DNA from 2 places in the Rothia sp. HMSC061C12 genome. Region 1 is predicted to be linked to the other one. Evidence: riboswitches for the same ligand, from Rfam matches in the RefSeq annotation. Region 1 holds a riboswitch; the other holds the start of a gene.
What was found. A riboswitch is a leader RNA that binds a small molecule or an ion and turns the genes downstream of it on or off. The one in region 1 is predicted to bind thiamine pyrophosphate.

Region 1 (7,817 bases):
TTCGTGCTGCTCGGCGTGGTCCGCGAGCGCATCGCGATCTCCATCATCATGATGGACGCCGTGCTCTACTCCGTCGGTGGTGTGATCGGTACTCTGCACCACACCTACTTCGTCGGTACCCCCTCCGAGCAGATGGCATTCGGTGCGTTCTTCTCCGCAGCTGAGGTTATCCCGCTGACCTTCCTGACCGTTGAGGCGTGGGGCTTCATGCAGCTGGGTGCTCGCCAGTACTCCAACCGCACCAAGCCTTTCCCGCACCGTTGGGCTGTTATGTTCCTGATTGCTGTGGGCTTCTGGAACTTCCTCGGCGCGGGCGTGTTCGGCTTCCTGATCAACCTGCCGATCGTGTCCTACTTCGAGATTGGTACCGCGCTGACCGCAAACCACGCACACGCATCCATGATGGGTGTGTACGGTATGCTCGCGATCGCGTTCGCGGTGTTCGGTCTGCGCTACCTGCTCCCGGAGAACAAGTGGCCTGAGAAGGGTCTGAAGTTCTCCTTCTGGACCCTGAACATTGGTCTGCTGTGGATGTCCTTCATCTCGCTGCTGCCGCTGGGTATTGCTCAGCTGTACAAGTCCGTTGGTGAGGGCTACTACGAGGCTCGTTCCTTCGCGTTCATTCACGACGGTGCTTCCGCCGTGATGGGTTGGATGCGTATGCCCGGTGACGTGATCTTCCTGGTCGGCATTATCCCGCTGATTAAGCTGGCGCTGCTGGGTATCAAGGAGATCTTCTCCAAGAACGCTAAGGAAACCGTCCTGGAGCTGCCCGAACCGCCGCTGTACGAGGTGGTTGAGGACGCTCGCATCGCAGAGTTCGCCGGCACTAAGGCTGCCGAGGAACTGCCCGAGCAGACCAGCCCCTACCGTAGCGATCGTCGAGGCTAACCATGCCTGAGCAGATTGCTGGAGTTTCTTTCCTCGTGTGGCTGGCCTGCGTGTACGCGCTCGGCCTGGTCGCCGTGGGTTGGGGCTTCGATATTCTCGCCAAGCGCACCAGCCAGCGCATGGTGGCGGCGCGAACCTTCGGGTTCACCTACCACCAAGAGAGCGACGCGTGGCTCTGCCCCGAAGACCAGTGGCTGTGGGCGACCGCATTCGACTCGGATAACCGAGTGATGCGTTACCGCGCCAAGCCCAGCGTGTGCAACACCTGCCCGATTAAGGACAGCTGCACCGTCTCGGCGAACGGCCGCGAGCTCACCCGCGAAGTGGATGAATGGCCCTACTCCGAGTCGGGTCGTTTCCACCGCGGACTGGCGGTTGCTGTCTCGCTGCTGGGTGTGGTCATCCTGATTGGTGCCGCCATCGTCTGGCACTCCCCGCTGGAGCTTCTGGTGGAGGGTGCCGCCGCGGTGGTCTGCCTGTCACTGACCTACCCGCTGGCTGTGAAGCTCATGCGTTCCCCCGCGAACTTCGAGAACGATCCGAAGCATATTCACGCATCCACCGCTGACGAATCGGTGAACGTGAAGATGGACCGTTTCGCGGCGAAGTGGGGTGGCGTTTCGAATGAGCGTAAGCGCCGTACCGAGCAGACCCGCAAGCAGATGATTGCGGATGCAACCCTGCCGGTTCGTACCTCTGCCCTCGACCCGGACCGCCCCGCATGGAGCGGTACCGGCACCTCGGTTAAGCGACTGCACAAGACCACGAATGAGGTCCTGCAGGAGCAGAACCTGGCTGAGGTTGAGGCTGCCGAAAAGCTGGCAGAGCAGATGGCGAAGAAGTAGCGCTGCACAAGTTTTTCCGTTCCGGCGGCTGACCGGTTGATTGGTCCCGTCTGTTAGCTTCGGCGGCGACCCCGTGTGGATTTCTCTTTTATTCCTCTTTTGAGTTTTCCATGCGGGGTGCCGCTAAAGCACCGACCGCCGCGATGTGCGCCGGGACGGAAAATTCCCCTCCCCAAACTCCCTAAAACTTAGCCCGGTACCGGGCACCCCTACTACCTGCACCGTACGAGGCGCGGGCAGGTGGGCACACATACCGTCCTCCCCCAATATTTGTGAAGGAAAACCATGGATCCCGTCACTTTGGCAACTATCCTCATCCCAGTTGCCGTCATTGTTCTTTTTATTCTGATTCGTATGTTCCGCGTCATCCCCGAATACGAGCGTGGCATCTCTTTCCGCTTCGGTCACCTGCGTTCGGAGCTGAAGCCCGGCCTGAACGTCGTCTTCCCCCTCGTCGACTCCCTGCAGCGCGTTGATATGCGTGTTATCACCCTGACCATTCCCCCGCAGGAAGTCATCACCAAGGACAACGTTCCCGCCCGCGTGAACGCCGTGGTCCTCTTCCGCGTGACCAACGCCAAGAACGCCGTGCTTGAGGTTGAGAACTACCCGATTGCCACCAGCCAGATTGCGCAGACCACCCTGCGTTCCCTGCTCGGCCGCGTTGACCTGGACACCCTGCTCGCACACCGCGAGGACCTGAACGAGGACCTGCGCTCCATCATCGGTTCGCGCACCGAGCCGTGGGGTATTCAGGTGGAGCTCGTCGAAATCAAGGACGTTGAGATTCCCGAGGCTATGCAGCGCGCCATGGCTCGCGAGGCTGAGGCTGAGCGTGAGCGCCGCGCAAAGATCATTTCGGCACGCGGTGAGCTGGAGGCCTCCAGCGAGCTGAAGGAAGCATCCGACATTCTGAGCCAGTCCCCCGCCTCCCTGCAGCTGCGTTACCTGCAGACCCTGCTGGAGCTGGGTGCCGACCAGAACTCGACCGTGGTCTTCCCGCTGCCCATGGACGTGATTGGTCCGCTCGTGGGTGCACTCAAGGGCGAGAGCAAGTAAGCTACTCTCCCCGAGCTAAAAACCGAATAGTATGCAGGCCCCGAGCAGACACCTGCTCGGGGCCTTCGCTTTAACAGGGGTTACCCGGCGGGGTGCTTATCCTCTCCGGTACCCTGCTGACTTATGCCGTAGCATGGAACCAGCGGCATTACTGCTACGCACAGACCCACCCACCGTGAGAGAAGGCGCATGCTACACCACCTCCGCGAGATGCTACACCGCATCCCAGCACCTCGACGCTACGGGCGCGTCATGGCTCTGCTCCTCGCCTCCCTGGGCGGCGCAGTGGACGTCTTCTCGCACATCCACTATGAAGCGCTCGTTGCCACGCAGACCGGTAACTTTATTCTGCTCATCGCCGATCTGCACCGTGACGCACCGCATGTGGTGCACCTGCGCTGGCTCTCCGTTATTCTTTTCAGCTTCGGGTATCTGGCAGGGCATTTCATTCATGATCTACTCGGTCAACGTGCCCGGATGAGACACTGGCGCATCGGCACACTCCTGCCGTTCCTTCTGGTCTGCTTCGCGGTACCCTTCATGGATAGAACTCTGAGCAATAGCTTTCAGGTGGGCGCGCTGGCGTTCACCGTCGGTCTGATGATTCACGCCCTCGCGGATACACGCATTGGCGAAAACCCCTTTTCGCTCTTCATGACCAGCGGCAACTGGCGCAAAATGCTCAGTGCCTGGTACACCGCCGGTTCGCTGTACCTCACGCGGAAAACCCCCGACGGAGACACAAAAAATGAGGCGAAGGCACAGCGCCGTACGGCTCTGCTCAAAGCCATTGATTACTCTCTCGTAGTCGCCTCTTTCATAGCTGGCGTGATTCTCATGGCGCTTGTCACCCGATGGTTTGGCGTATTTTCCATCTGGTTGGCGGCGCTGATCGCGGGCGCTGCGTTCTGCTTCGGCTACCAGGCGGAAAAGAAAGAGGTTCGTGAGAACCAGGGCGCATAAGATTCACCCAATCTGCGGCTATAGACGAGGGCAGAGCAGAAAACAGAACAGCAAAATATCCCGTGCAGATGAGAGTATCTGCACGGGATATTTCTATGCGGGATTTACACGCCACACGCTTTCAAACGAAGCCCCGAAAACTGGGAAGGAAGGCGTTTGGCCCGCCGCGGGGGTTGGATGAGGTGGTTGCGACGGGCCAAACTGGTCGGTTACACGCCGTAGAGGTGCGGGCGCGGCAGGTACATCAGCCAGTTGGGTGAGGGCCGGAATCCTGCCGCTAACGGTTTTCACCGACGCCTTAAGCATAACCGGCAAGGCACCCGAACCGGCGGCAGGTTGAGTGAAGCATCAATCACCCATCTCACGCCATGCCGGGGCGGTATTCAGCCCCAAAATCGGCACCTAAAGCACCGGCGTCCCAAACCCCGCGCGAGCCTCTAGCGCAGCGCCCGACGAACTAACGCAATGCTCGGTGTGCCTGGTCAAAGAACTCACGCTCGTACACGCACGCCGACAGGTACGCCCGCGCCGCACGCACACGCTGAGCCGGTGAAGCCGCCTCAAACGCACGCTCCACCTCCGCGAGGCTACGCGCCACGTCGGCGGCGAACTCTTCGCCACCGTACATACTCAGCCACTCCGCGTACGGGTGGTCCGCATGATTCTGCGAGGAGAGCACAGCGCCCACCTCTTCGTACAGCCAGTAGCAGGGCAAGATAGCGGCGGCACCGACCACGTAATCATCACCAGCGGCGGAGGCACGCAGGAAATTCGTGTACCCCATCGTAATCGGCGAGGGCCCACCCAGACGCGCACGGTTCGCCAGCCAGCCCTCGTGCAGCTGCGATTCGGCGGCAATCGCCTCATGCGCACCGGCGGCCCAGTGCACCTGCGCCTCAGCGGCATCAGCACGTGCCGAGAGAGTCGCGAGCGCACGCGAATAGTCGCGCAGGTAAAGGGCGTCCTGGTCCAGGTAGAAGGCGAACAGGTCCTCGTCGAGGGTTCCGTCACCGAGGGCACGCACGAAGGGCAGGTCCAGGATCTGGTGCCAGGTTTCGCCACCGGCTGCCCAGAGGGCGGCGGTCCAGGGACCGGCGGGCTTTACGACGGCTTCACCGGCGGGCACGGGGCTGACCGGCAGCAGACGCTCCGGGCTGGTGCCGTCCAGAGTATTGCCCTCAGAGTCGGTGGTGGCGAGCAGGTGATGCCACGGGTATGCGGAGGCGGCAGCCTCCAGGCGGCGGGCACGGGCGGCGTGGTCCACCGGGCCGTGGCCCTCACCGGAGCCGACCTGTAGCCCGGCACCTGCGGCAATGGATTCGTGGAGCCAGCGGGTGCTCCACTGCAGGGCGCGGTGGGTGTCTTCGCTGGTCAGAACGCTCTGCTCTGCGGTGTGTTCTGCGACTTCGGCGTGCTGGAGCAGCTCCACTCCCAGGCGGGTTGCCAGCGAAGAGGATAGGGAGCATCCGGTGCCGTGCGTATTGCGGCTGTCCAGACGCGGGGTGCGCACGTGCGCGCAGGTGCCGTCCGGGAAGACCGCGGTGTTACCGGCGTCCTGACCACACAGGTGGCCGCCCTTCACAATCACGGTAGTTCCGGTCGCCGCCGCAAGGTTCGCCGCCTGCTCGTGCGCCTCATCGAAAGTCTGGGCGGGCTCCTTCTCACAGAGCACGGCAAGCTCCGGAATGTTCGGGGTAATCACATTCACGAGCGGCACGAGATCGCGCAGCGCCTGCTCCGCTTCCGCCTGCAGCAGGCGGTCACCGCTGGAAGCAATCATGACCGGGTCGAGCACAACCACGGGCACCGGATGCTCGCTCAGCCAGGTGCGGACGGTGCGGATCGTGTCTGCGTCGCCGAGCATGCCGATTTTCACGGCGTCAACCGTGACGTCATCAAAAACGGCGGCAAGCTGCGCGGTCAAAAATTCCAGGGGCGGGGTGAATACTTCACGAACCCCGCACGTGTTTTGGGCGACCAGTGAGGTAGTCACGCACATGCCGTAACCGCCGGATGCGGCAATGGACTTGAGGTCCGCCTGAATACCTGCACCGCCGGAGGGGTCGGTTCCGGCAATGGAGAGAACCCTCGGCACCCGAGCTGCCTGAGGTACCTGAGCTGTCTGGGGTGCCCGGGAGGTTCCGGAGGCGCTCGCGCCGGGTACAGGGTTGGTAGTGGGTGCGCACGCGGGCGCGGTAGGCTGCTCTGCCATCATCGATAATCCCTTCGCTAGTTCGAACTAGAGCAGGTTCAATGGGTGATTCTCTCAGCCTTGAGTGTTCTTACACCGTTTCGTGCGCCCACTGTGCCGTAGCTCTTCGCTGTGCCGTAGCCCTTCGTTGGGCGGTCAGTTGGGCGGGTTAGCGGGTCGCGGGCGTCTCAAGGCACCCCATATCGCTCTGCCAGGTTATCACAATGATTCTTAGTAACTGAAAGTTTTGCGGGTGACAAGTGAATCTCTCCGAAATTTTCGTTTGAGTCCTGCGTTACTGCAAGGGCTCCCCGCCGCCGATTTCAGTGCACCCTTGTACGGAAACCACCCGTTAAACACGTAGTGCCCGGCACCGCTTCACGCAGTGCCGGGCACTATCAGCCGGGCTTCTCCTCCGGGCTTAGGTCAGAGCTTAGGTCAGGGCGAAAATCTCTGCCGGTGAACCCTCCGCAATGATCCTACCCTCGTGTAGCAGGACCGCACGGTCAGCCAGCGAGGCGATACGCGCATCGTGCGAAATGATCAGCACCGCACGGTTCGCCAGCACGGCGCTCAGGGACTCGGTTGCGTCCGCGAGCTCCAGCTGGGTGGTGGACTCGTCCAGAATCACGGCGTGCGGGTCAGCAAGCACAATACGTGCCAGTGCCAGCTGCTGAATCTGATCGCGAGTCAGCGGCGAATCCGCGCCGCTCACGACAGTATCCATGCCCTGCGGCAGGTCGCGCCACCAGCGGGCACCGATAGCGTCCAGCGCCTCGCGCATCTGCTCGACGGTTGCATCCGGCACGACCACCGTAAAGTTATCGGCGAGAGTACCGAAGAAGACGTGCGCTTCCTGGGTGCAGACCAGCAGGCGCGGGCGGCCGTCGGCGGCGGCATCGGTCGGGAAGTCGCCGTGACCGACCGGGCGACCCATCACGGTGATGGTGCCGTCCAGGGCGGTCAGCGAACCACCAATCAGACGAGCCAGGGTGGTCTTACCCGAACCGGAACGACCCACCAGGGCAAGCGCCTCACCGCGGCGAATCTTCAGGTTGATGCCTTCCAGAACGAGGGCGTCCGGCGAGTAGCCGTAGGAGACGTCGGTGCAGTCAATGGCGTACTCCGGGTTCTTCACGGCTTCATCAGACACGGCGGCGAACGCTTCGGCGCGGTGCTGTGCACGCGCCTCACGCTGCTTCTTCGCCAGGGAGACCACACCGAACACGCGGCCCATGTTCACGAGCATGATACGCAGGCTGCTGACGTGGTGGTTCAGCATGTCGGCGAGGGTTCGCAGGCTGAAAACCATGACCGAGGCGGTCGCTACGGCGCCCCAGCTTGCCCAGCCGAGAGCCACGCAGGCGGCACCCCAGAGCATGCACAGAACCGTGGGGATCCAGGCGTTGATAGCGTCCACGGTGAAGTACAGCTGGCGGATGCGCACCATGCCCAGCTGCGCGGCGAACTGGCGCTTGTTCTCGCCGGCGAAGGCGTCTTCGCGGGCGGTGTGAACGCCCAGCTCACGGATCGTGGAGGTGCCGCGAATGTTCTCGGTCAGCACGCTGTTGAGGTCGCTCACGCGCTCCTGGGTGGTCTGGTTGCGTGCCGCCATGAGCGGCAGCATCTTCGACATGATGAGGGCAAGACCGGCAATCATGGGTAGCATAATCAGGCCCATAGCCGGGCTCACAACCGCTAGCGAGATGGTGGAGATCAGGAAGTACAGCAGCACGTAAATCGCGCCGAGCAGGTCCTCACTGACGGACTTGGCTGCCGAGGACAGGTCGTCGGTCACGCGGGTGAGCAGGTCGCCGCTGCCGGCTTCTTCCACGGTGCGTGCGTCCAGGTCGAGGGTGCCGTCGAGG
Region 2 (7,817 bases), on a different contig from region 1:
CGGGTGCGTTGCAGGTGCTCGGCGTCGGCGCGGTCGGCTGCGATGATGAGCGTGCCGGTGGTGTCGTAGCCGGTGGGCAGGTCGGTGGCGCGGCTGAGCCTGCCCATGAGGGAGGGGTAGGCGTCGGCGCTGGCGGTCATGAGCGGGAAGAGCGCATCCTGCTGGAATTGCACTTCTGCGATGGGCGCGAGCATGCCGCCGGCGTAGTGGCTGGCGGCGGGGTAGAGCGCGGTGCCGTCGGCGGCGGTGCCGTAGTCGCTGGTTTCGGCGTCGATGAGGTGCACGCTTTCGCCGCGTTCGGTGAGTTCAAACGCGGTGGTGAGGCCGATGATTCCGCCGCCAATGATGGTGATGGTCATGGTTATGCCTGCAGTGCGGGGTTGTCGACGAAGGCGCGGACCATGGCGATTCCGGCGACTCCGGTGGTGCGGATGGCGGGGCAGTCTTCGGGGGTGATGTCGCCGATAGCTACGGTGGGTACGGCGGACAGTTCGGCAAGTTCGCGGAGCCCGTCAATGCCGAGGGGCGGGCGGTTGGACTGCTTGGTGGGGCTGGGGCGGAACGGGCCGGTACCAATGTAGTCGATTAGGTGCGCGATCTTGTTGGACTCTTCGACGAGCTGCCGGGTGCCGGTGGTCAGGCCGATGATTGCGTCGGCGCCGAGGAGGGCGCGGGCGTCGGCTACGGGCAGGTCGTCTTGACCGATGTGCACGCCGTCAACGCGCACGCCGCGGGCACGCAACGCGAGGGCGACATCAACACGGTCGTCGACGAGGAGGGTCTGGTGCGGCTGGATGATGCCGGCGATAGCTTCGGTGAGCTGGTAGAGCTCGCGCGCACTGATGGGTTTGGACCTGACTTGGATGCAGGTGGCGTGTTTGGCTGCCTGGACGGTTTCGAGGGGGTTGTCGCCTGTGACGAGGTAGAGGTTCAGGTCGAGGGGGCGTGCTGGGGTGGTGTAGGGGTGTGTTTCGCGGGTCATGCGGGTCTACGATTCCTCGTCGAGTAGATGTTTTTTAGAAATTCTCTCATTGAATTTCTGTGGTTAGGTTAGCACAACTGTGTGGTGAGTTGAACATCCTTCAAGTGTTTTGAGGCGTCTTGCGGGGTGTGTTCCTCGCTCGGGTAGGGGACGACCGACACGCTACACACTTCCTTCGCTCCTACAGGGGCACCCGCCCTCGCAGAGCTCGGGCACCCTGATGTCGCTTCAGGAAGGTATAGCTGTGCTGCGCGCTCGCATGTGTATCGGCACCCCTTTGGGAAGGTACCCTGACCTCCCAAACTGAACCACCGCAATGCCTTGAACTCAACATTCATTCCCGGCGAGCTGTCTGCGGTACCTAACCCCAGTATTCCTTCCCCGCCTCCGCGCACACTCTTCCCAAACCGAGCGCCCGCGGTTCGTTCCCAGCCGCGCAGCCGCACCCACTACTCCACCTGCCCGGAGAAGGGGAGAGAGTTAGTAGGGGAGAGGCCGGTATGTTCCGTCGCGACATCAGGGTGTCCGAAGCGGAGCGAGGACGGGTTCCCTGCAGGAGCAAGGAACATACCGCCTCGACCCGTCTAACCCAAGCGGCATCCTAAACTCTTGGCCCAACCACCGCATCCAACCTAAAAAATAAAGCCCCGTGACGAAGTCCGGGGCTTGTGGAGCGGCTGACGGGAATCGAACCCGCGTATCAGGCTTGGGAAGCGTGCGCTCTACCATTGAGCTACAGCCGCATCTTTTTCAGTGTATCGCGCTTGCTTGTCGAGCGTGAAATATGTTGCGGCTGTTTGTGTGCGGGGTGGCGGGGTTGAAATGTGATGTAGGCCTGTGCGCTGGGGCTGGTGGATGCCTGCACGTGGGTGGTGTTTGCCAGGTATCCTTTAAGCGTGCTTATTTCAGATCGCGATATTCGTCAAGAGATTGCTGATGGGCGCATCGTTCTTGATCCGTTCGATGAGTCGATGATTCAGCCTGCAAGTGTGGACGTGAGGATTGATCGTTTCTTCCGTCTGTTCGATAACCATAAGTACCCGCATATTGATCCTGCTCAGCCGCAGGAGGATTTGACGCGCCTGGTTGAGGTGGCTCCTGATGAGCCGTTCATCCTGCATCCGGGTGAGTTTGTGTTGGGTTCTACGTATGAGAAGGTGACTCTGCCTGATGATGTGGCTGCCCGCCTGGAGGGTAAGTCGTCGTTGGGTCGTCTGGGTTTGTTGACTCACTCTACGGCTGGTTTTATTGATCCTGGTTTTTCGGGGCATGTGACGCTTGAGTTGTCGAATATGGCGACTTTGCCGATTATGTTGTGGCCGGGTTCTAAGGTTGGTCAGTTGTGTTTCTTCCGTTTGAGTAGCCCGACTGAGCATCCGTATGGTTCTGGCGCGTATGGTAACCGGTACCAGGGTCAGCGTGGCCCGACTGCTTCGCGTAGTTATTTGAATTTTCATCAGACGATGATTCCTGCGGATGGTTCTGTGGAGTCTTAGTCTTTCCCGCTTTGGGGTGCGGGCGTGCAGGCTGTGTGTTTGTGCGCCCGCGTTGGGCGGTTTTTCGCCTGTTGTGCTCGTGCGTTCACTCGCGTGCGGGTTTTTATCTCTCACTCTCTAAGGATTTTTGATGAATCTGAAGCCTGTTGTTCTGCGTGTTGCTGGCGCGGAAGTTTCTTTGTATCTGATTGATATGTCGGACTCTTTTGTGGAGCGTTTTAAGAAGGCGTGGGAGCCTCTTGCTCCGGAGTTTTTTGATACTCCTGATGAGGCGTATGCTTCGTTGTCTCGTTTTGATCAGGTGATGCTGGTTCATGCGCCGACTGATGAGTCGGTGATGGATTTGGCGAATCCGTTGATGGGTTCGTTTGATAAGGTTTCGACGCTGCGTGTGGCTGATGATGATTCGGGTATGCAGGATCTGACGAGCCGTATTACGTTGGCGATGATTGAGCAGCTGGTTGGTCGCGGTGTGATGCTGCATGCGGCTGTTATTGGTGACCCTGAGTCGAAGCGCGCTGTTGCGCTGGTGGGTGTTTCTGGTAGCGGTAAGACGACTGCGTCGCGTTTCTTGGGTTCGAAGTTTGCGTACCTGACTGATGAGACTGCGGTTATTTCGGATGAGGGTGTTGTGTCGCCGTATCCGAAGCCGCTGTCTGTGATTGTTGACCCGAATGCGCCGAAGGATCAGCAGAACCCGGTGGATCTGGGTTTGAACGTGGTTGATCGTGATGACCTCAGCTATGAGCTGTCGCGTATTGTGTTCATTTCTCGTGATGAGTCGGCTTCTGAGCCGTATTTTGAGCGTGTTCCGCTGCATGAGGCTCTGGTGTTCTTGAGTGAGCAGAGCTCGGGTCTGGCGCGTCACCCTGAGGGTGTTGTGTCGCTGGCTAAGCTGGTGGAGCGTTGCGGTGGCGTGTGGCGCCTGGTGTACTCGGAGATTGAGGATACTCTGCCGCTGGTTCAGGATCTGCTGAATGGTGATGAGCTGCCGAACGCTGATGAGGTTGAGAAGCTGGAGAAGTACACGGCTGAGGATCACCTGCCGGGTGTGTTCTTGAACGGTACGATTGCGGTTTCTCGTATGCCGGGTACTTCGGGTGTGCGTGTGGGTGAGGACGGCCCGTTCTTGCTGCTGTGTGACACTGAGCTGAATGAGCTGTCTGATTTTGCGGCTGAGTGCTGGCTGCAGGCTGAGGGCGACATTTCGTACGATGACTTGTTTGCGCGTTTGGCTGAGATTTTTGAGGGTCTGCCTGCGGAGGCGTATGACGAGAATCTGAGCGCTTTGGCGGCTGGTTCGATGCTGTGGGTTCGCGTGATTGATGATCCGCTGATTGATGATGCGACCTGGGCTCAGCTGACTAGCGATGAGGTTTTGGATGAGGAGGAGCAGCAGATTGCGCTGGATTCCTCTGAGGACGCTGCCTCTGACGATGAAGATGACGTGGTGGAGGACTAGCCACTGCGGTTCTCTGGTATAGCTCTCTGGCGCGGCTTACTGAGCTCCGCTTGATAAGCACTGCTTAAGCACAAAGGAGGGGCGGGTAGAAGATCATTCTTCTACCCGCCCCTCCCTTTGCGTTTACGGGTTTGCGCGGGGGTTCGCAAGGGCGGTTTGCAGGACGCTTAGCCCCGCATGCTTTACTGGGTTGCCTTACTGGGCAGCCTTGTCGCGGCGCTTCTGCTCGCGGCGAGCCGCACGCACACGCAACGGACCGGGTGCCTTCACCGGCAGCAGCAGAAGCAGACCCGCCACCACAACGATCAAAATACCGAGCACACCCCAAATCTGCGCGCCCATGATGCTCACGCACAGGCCGAACAGCATCGGCGCCAGGAAGCTGGTCGCACGGCCGGTGGTCGAGTACAGGCCGAACAGCTCACCCTCAGTACCGGGATCAGCCAGGCGAGCCAAGAAGGTGCGGGACGCCGACTGTGCCGGGCCCACGAACAGGCACAGCAGCAGGGCGCATACCCAGAACACGCCCCGTTCGGGGAAGAACAGCAACGGGGTAGCCGCCAAAATAATGCCGACCAGCGAGATAACAATAATCGCCTTCGGGCCCAGGTAGTCATCCAGGTAGCCGCCCAGAATCGCACCAACCGCAGCGACGGCGCTACCGGCAATACCGAACAGAATCACCTCGGAGGTGCTGAAACCGAACGTGCCCGCCGCAAGAATACCGCCGAACGTAAAAATACCGGACAGACCATCACGGAACACCGCCGAAGCAATCAGGAACCACAGCGTCTGCGGGGACGTCATCTTCAGCCGCTTAATGGTGCGCCACAGCGCCTTGTAGGAGGCGAGCAGACCGCCCTGACGAGCCGGGGAGAGACGCTCCATACCGAGCTCCAGGAAACGCAGCTCGCGGGTGGGCAGCACCTCCGGCAGGAAGCGCTCGCGGGTGCGCATACGCACCAGCAGCGGCACGCAGAAGATGAGGCACCAGGCGGCGGCGAACAGCGCGACCGCACGGATATTCAGGGCGTTATCGGTGGTCAGGCCGAGCACCTCGGGGGTAAGCACAAAACCCCACAGCACCACAGCCAGCGCCAGGATGCCGCCAATGTAGCCGGCAGCCCATCCAGCGCCCGAAATCTTACCGATATTGTCCGGGTTAGAGATGCGCGGCAGCACGGCGTTATAGTTCACGTACGCGAACTCGCTGAACACGCTCGCTGCAGAAATCAGGGTCACACCAAGCCACAGGTACTGCGGGGTGGGAGCCACGAAGAAGCACGCCGCCATCGAAGCGACCAGCAGTAGCGTGTTCACGCCGAGCCAGAAGATGCCGCGGCCAGACTTGTCGTTACGCTGACCGGTCACCGGCGCCAGAATCGCAATGAGGAACCCTGCAATGGTCAGACCCAGAGACAGCGCCGAGGAGGTCTCTTCGGGAGTGCCGAAATAGCTACTGGTCAGGTACACGGTGAAGATGAAGGTCATCATAATCGAGTCGAAGCTCGACGAACCAACATCCCACATGACCCAGGACGCGACCGAACGGCGGCTGTTCGCGTGGTCAACGACCCTACGCGGAGCCTTCGTCTTAGGGCGGGGAGAAGAAATAGTCATAGTTGTGCTTTCGGATGCCGAGGTGGCGCTTCAGCGTAGCGGCGGCATGAAACCGGCTGAAGTGGGGCGGGCGTGCTGAAGAGGGAACACCAGGCGGTACGTACCGAGTGGAGATACGTACCGCCTAGTTCATGAACTTTCGCGCGGAGAGCGCAAAGTCTTAGTTGAAGAAACGACGCTGCAGGCGAGCAATACCGAAGCTCACTACAGCACCGACGACGGAGGTCAGAACGGTCCAGAGGATGACCTGACGCAGGGTGTCTTCAGAGTCGTGGGAAATGGCGGGAGGCTGGTTGCCGGTAGCCTTGGTCCAGGCTGCGCCCAGACCCTTACCAACCAGGGCAGCAGCGCCCATGTTGATACCCGCAATGGCAAGCTTAGCGACGGGGTTCATGTGTATCTCCTTAGCTGTATACGATGCGGCGTCCTGCCCGTGAACCCCTTCGGGGTTGGGTGAGAAAAGAGCGCCACTCCCTAGCGTATAGGGTTTAAGGCGTTCGTGCCGCCTTGGAGCCTCTCCGTCCCAAAATTGTACACCGTGCAATTCTGTAATGTGGGCAGAAGAACGAAACAAAAAGCGGCAAATTGGCGCGAACAGCCAGACACGCCTACAATCGAACCTGGACTTCCGCCCGCACCAAAACGGTACGGACAAGGAAGCCCACAACGACAGGGGAGCGCCACCGAGGCGCTGAGAGTGCTAAGCAGACCCTCGAACCTGATCCGGTTAGTACCGGCGTAGGGAGTCGAATTTCTTCTCAATGCCCTCGTCCATTCAGAGGGCGAGGACATTCCCCTTCCAACGAAGGAAGGACCACCAATGTCGCAGAACGTAACCCCCGCCTCCAAGGCATCTAGCCAGGCAGAATCGAAGAAGCCGAACCTGCGCTGGCGAGTCAACGAAATCGTTATCGCCGCAGTTATCGCAGTAGCCTGCGCCGTCATCTTCTGGATCTGGGACATCGCAGTCGGCCCCGCCGCCAAAACTGCACTCGTAGCAGCACCCGAATTCCGCCCCATCGTCGCCGGCGCATGGCTGCTCGGCGGCACCCTCAGCGGCCTGCTCATCCGCAAGCCCGGTGCGGCACTCTTCGGTGAAATCGTCGCAGCATTCATCTCCGTGCTCTTCACCGGCGGCGCGTGGAGTGGTGAAATCCTGATTGCCGGCTTCTTCCAGGGCGTTGGCGCTGAAATCGCCTTCGCAATCTTCCGCTACCGTCGCTGGGACGCATTCGTAGCGGTCTTCGCCGGTGCGCTCAGCGGCCTGTTCATGGGTGTTAACGAAATCTTCATCTACTACCCTGACATGGAACCGGTCAAGGCAATCATCTACGTAGCGTGCGCCGTCATCTCCGGCGCAGTGATCGCAGGCTTCCTCGCGTGGATTCTCGTGCAGAACCTCGCCAAGACCGGTGTGCTCTCCTCGCTGGCATCCGGCAAGACCCGCCGCTAACCGTCAGCAACTAGCCACCCCTAGTCACTCACCACGAGTCACCACTCGGCACACTACAGCAGCCACACAAAGGCTAAGGAACCATCATGGAAGCAACACCGCGCGGGGCGCGCATCGAGCTCAACAACTTCAGCTGGCACCACCCCGGACGCCCAGAACCCGTCATCAGCGGACTCAACCTCACCATCAACCCCGGTGAAAAAGTCCTGCTACTGGGCACCTCCGGCGCAGGCAAATCGACGCTCCTGCACGCCATCGCCGGTGTGCTCCATGATGACGACGGCGAATCCGCCGGCGGCACCATCACCATCAACGGGCAAGCACCCGCCGAAGCGCGCGGCACCGCAGGCATGATGCAGCAGGACCCCGAATCCTCCATCGTCATGGCAACCGTCGGCAACGACGTCGCCTTCGGCCCCGAAAACCTGCGCGTACCCCGCGAAGAAATCTGGGACCGCGTCACCGAAGCCCTCACCGCAGTAGGGCTCAACCACCTGCCCCTCGACCACCCCAGCAGCGCACTGTCCGGCGGACAGAAGCAGCGCCTCGGCCTGGCGGGCATCCTCTCGATGCACCCCGGCGCCATGATCCTTGACGAACCCACCGCCAACCTCGACCCCTCCGGCGTGCAGGAAGTACGCGACAGCATCCTTGCCGCCGCGCAAGCCACCGGAGCGACCCTGCTCGTCGTAGAACACCGCGTGAGCATCTGGGCGCCGCACATGGACCGCATTATCGTGCTCGGCGAAGGCGGCACCATCACCCACGACGGCGTACCCGACACCGTACTCACCGAAGCCCGCC

Region 2: linked by a shared signal. The riboswitch ahead of HMPREF3055_RS03560 (ECF transporter S component) and the one ahead of HMPREF3055_RS05140 (bifunctional hydroxymethylpyrimidine kinase/phosphomethylpyrimidine kinase) in region 1 are both predicted to bind thiamine pyrophosphate.

Annotation. Positions count from the first base shown of each region.
Region 1 is NZ_KV821867.1:151,306-159,122, reverse strand. It holds gene HMPREF3055_RS05160 (nitric-oxide reductase large subunit) at 1-891, shown strand, start outside; gene HMPREF3055_RS05155 (transposase) at 894-1,736, shown strand; gene HMPREF3055_RS05150 (slipin family protein) at 2,022-2,795, shown strand; gene HMPREF3055_RS05145 (YoaK family protein) at 3,048-3,758, shown strand; gene HMPREF3055_RS05140 (bifunctional hydroxymethylpyrimidine kinase/phosphomethylpyrimidine kinase) at 4,216-5,973, opposite strand; TPP riboswitch at 5,962-6,160, opposite strand; gene HMPREF3055_RS05135 (ABC transporter ATP-binding protein) at 6,383-7,817, opposite strand, start outside.
Region 2 is NZ_KV821854.1:24,625-32,441, forward strand. It holds gene thiO (glycine oxidase ThiO) at 1-359, opposite strand, end outside; gene HMPREF3055_RS03530 (thiamine phosphate synthase) at 362-982, opposite strand; tRNA gene HMPREF3055_RS03535 (tRNA-Gly) at 1,652-1,725, opposite strand; gene dcd (dCTP deaminase) at 1,879-2,478, shown strand; gene HMPREF3055_RS03545 (septin family protein) at 2,609-3,940, shown strand; gene HMPREF3055_RS03550 (MFS transporter) at 4,136-5,560, opposite strand; gene HMPREF3055_RS03555 (DUF4235 domain-containing protein) at 5,721-5,954, opposite strand; TPP riboswitch at 6,222-6,322, shown strand; gene HMPREF3055_RS03560 (ECF transporter S component) at 6,381-7,013, shown strand; gene HMPREF3055_RS03565 (ABC transporter ATP-binding protein) at 7,100-7,817, shown strand, end outside.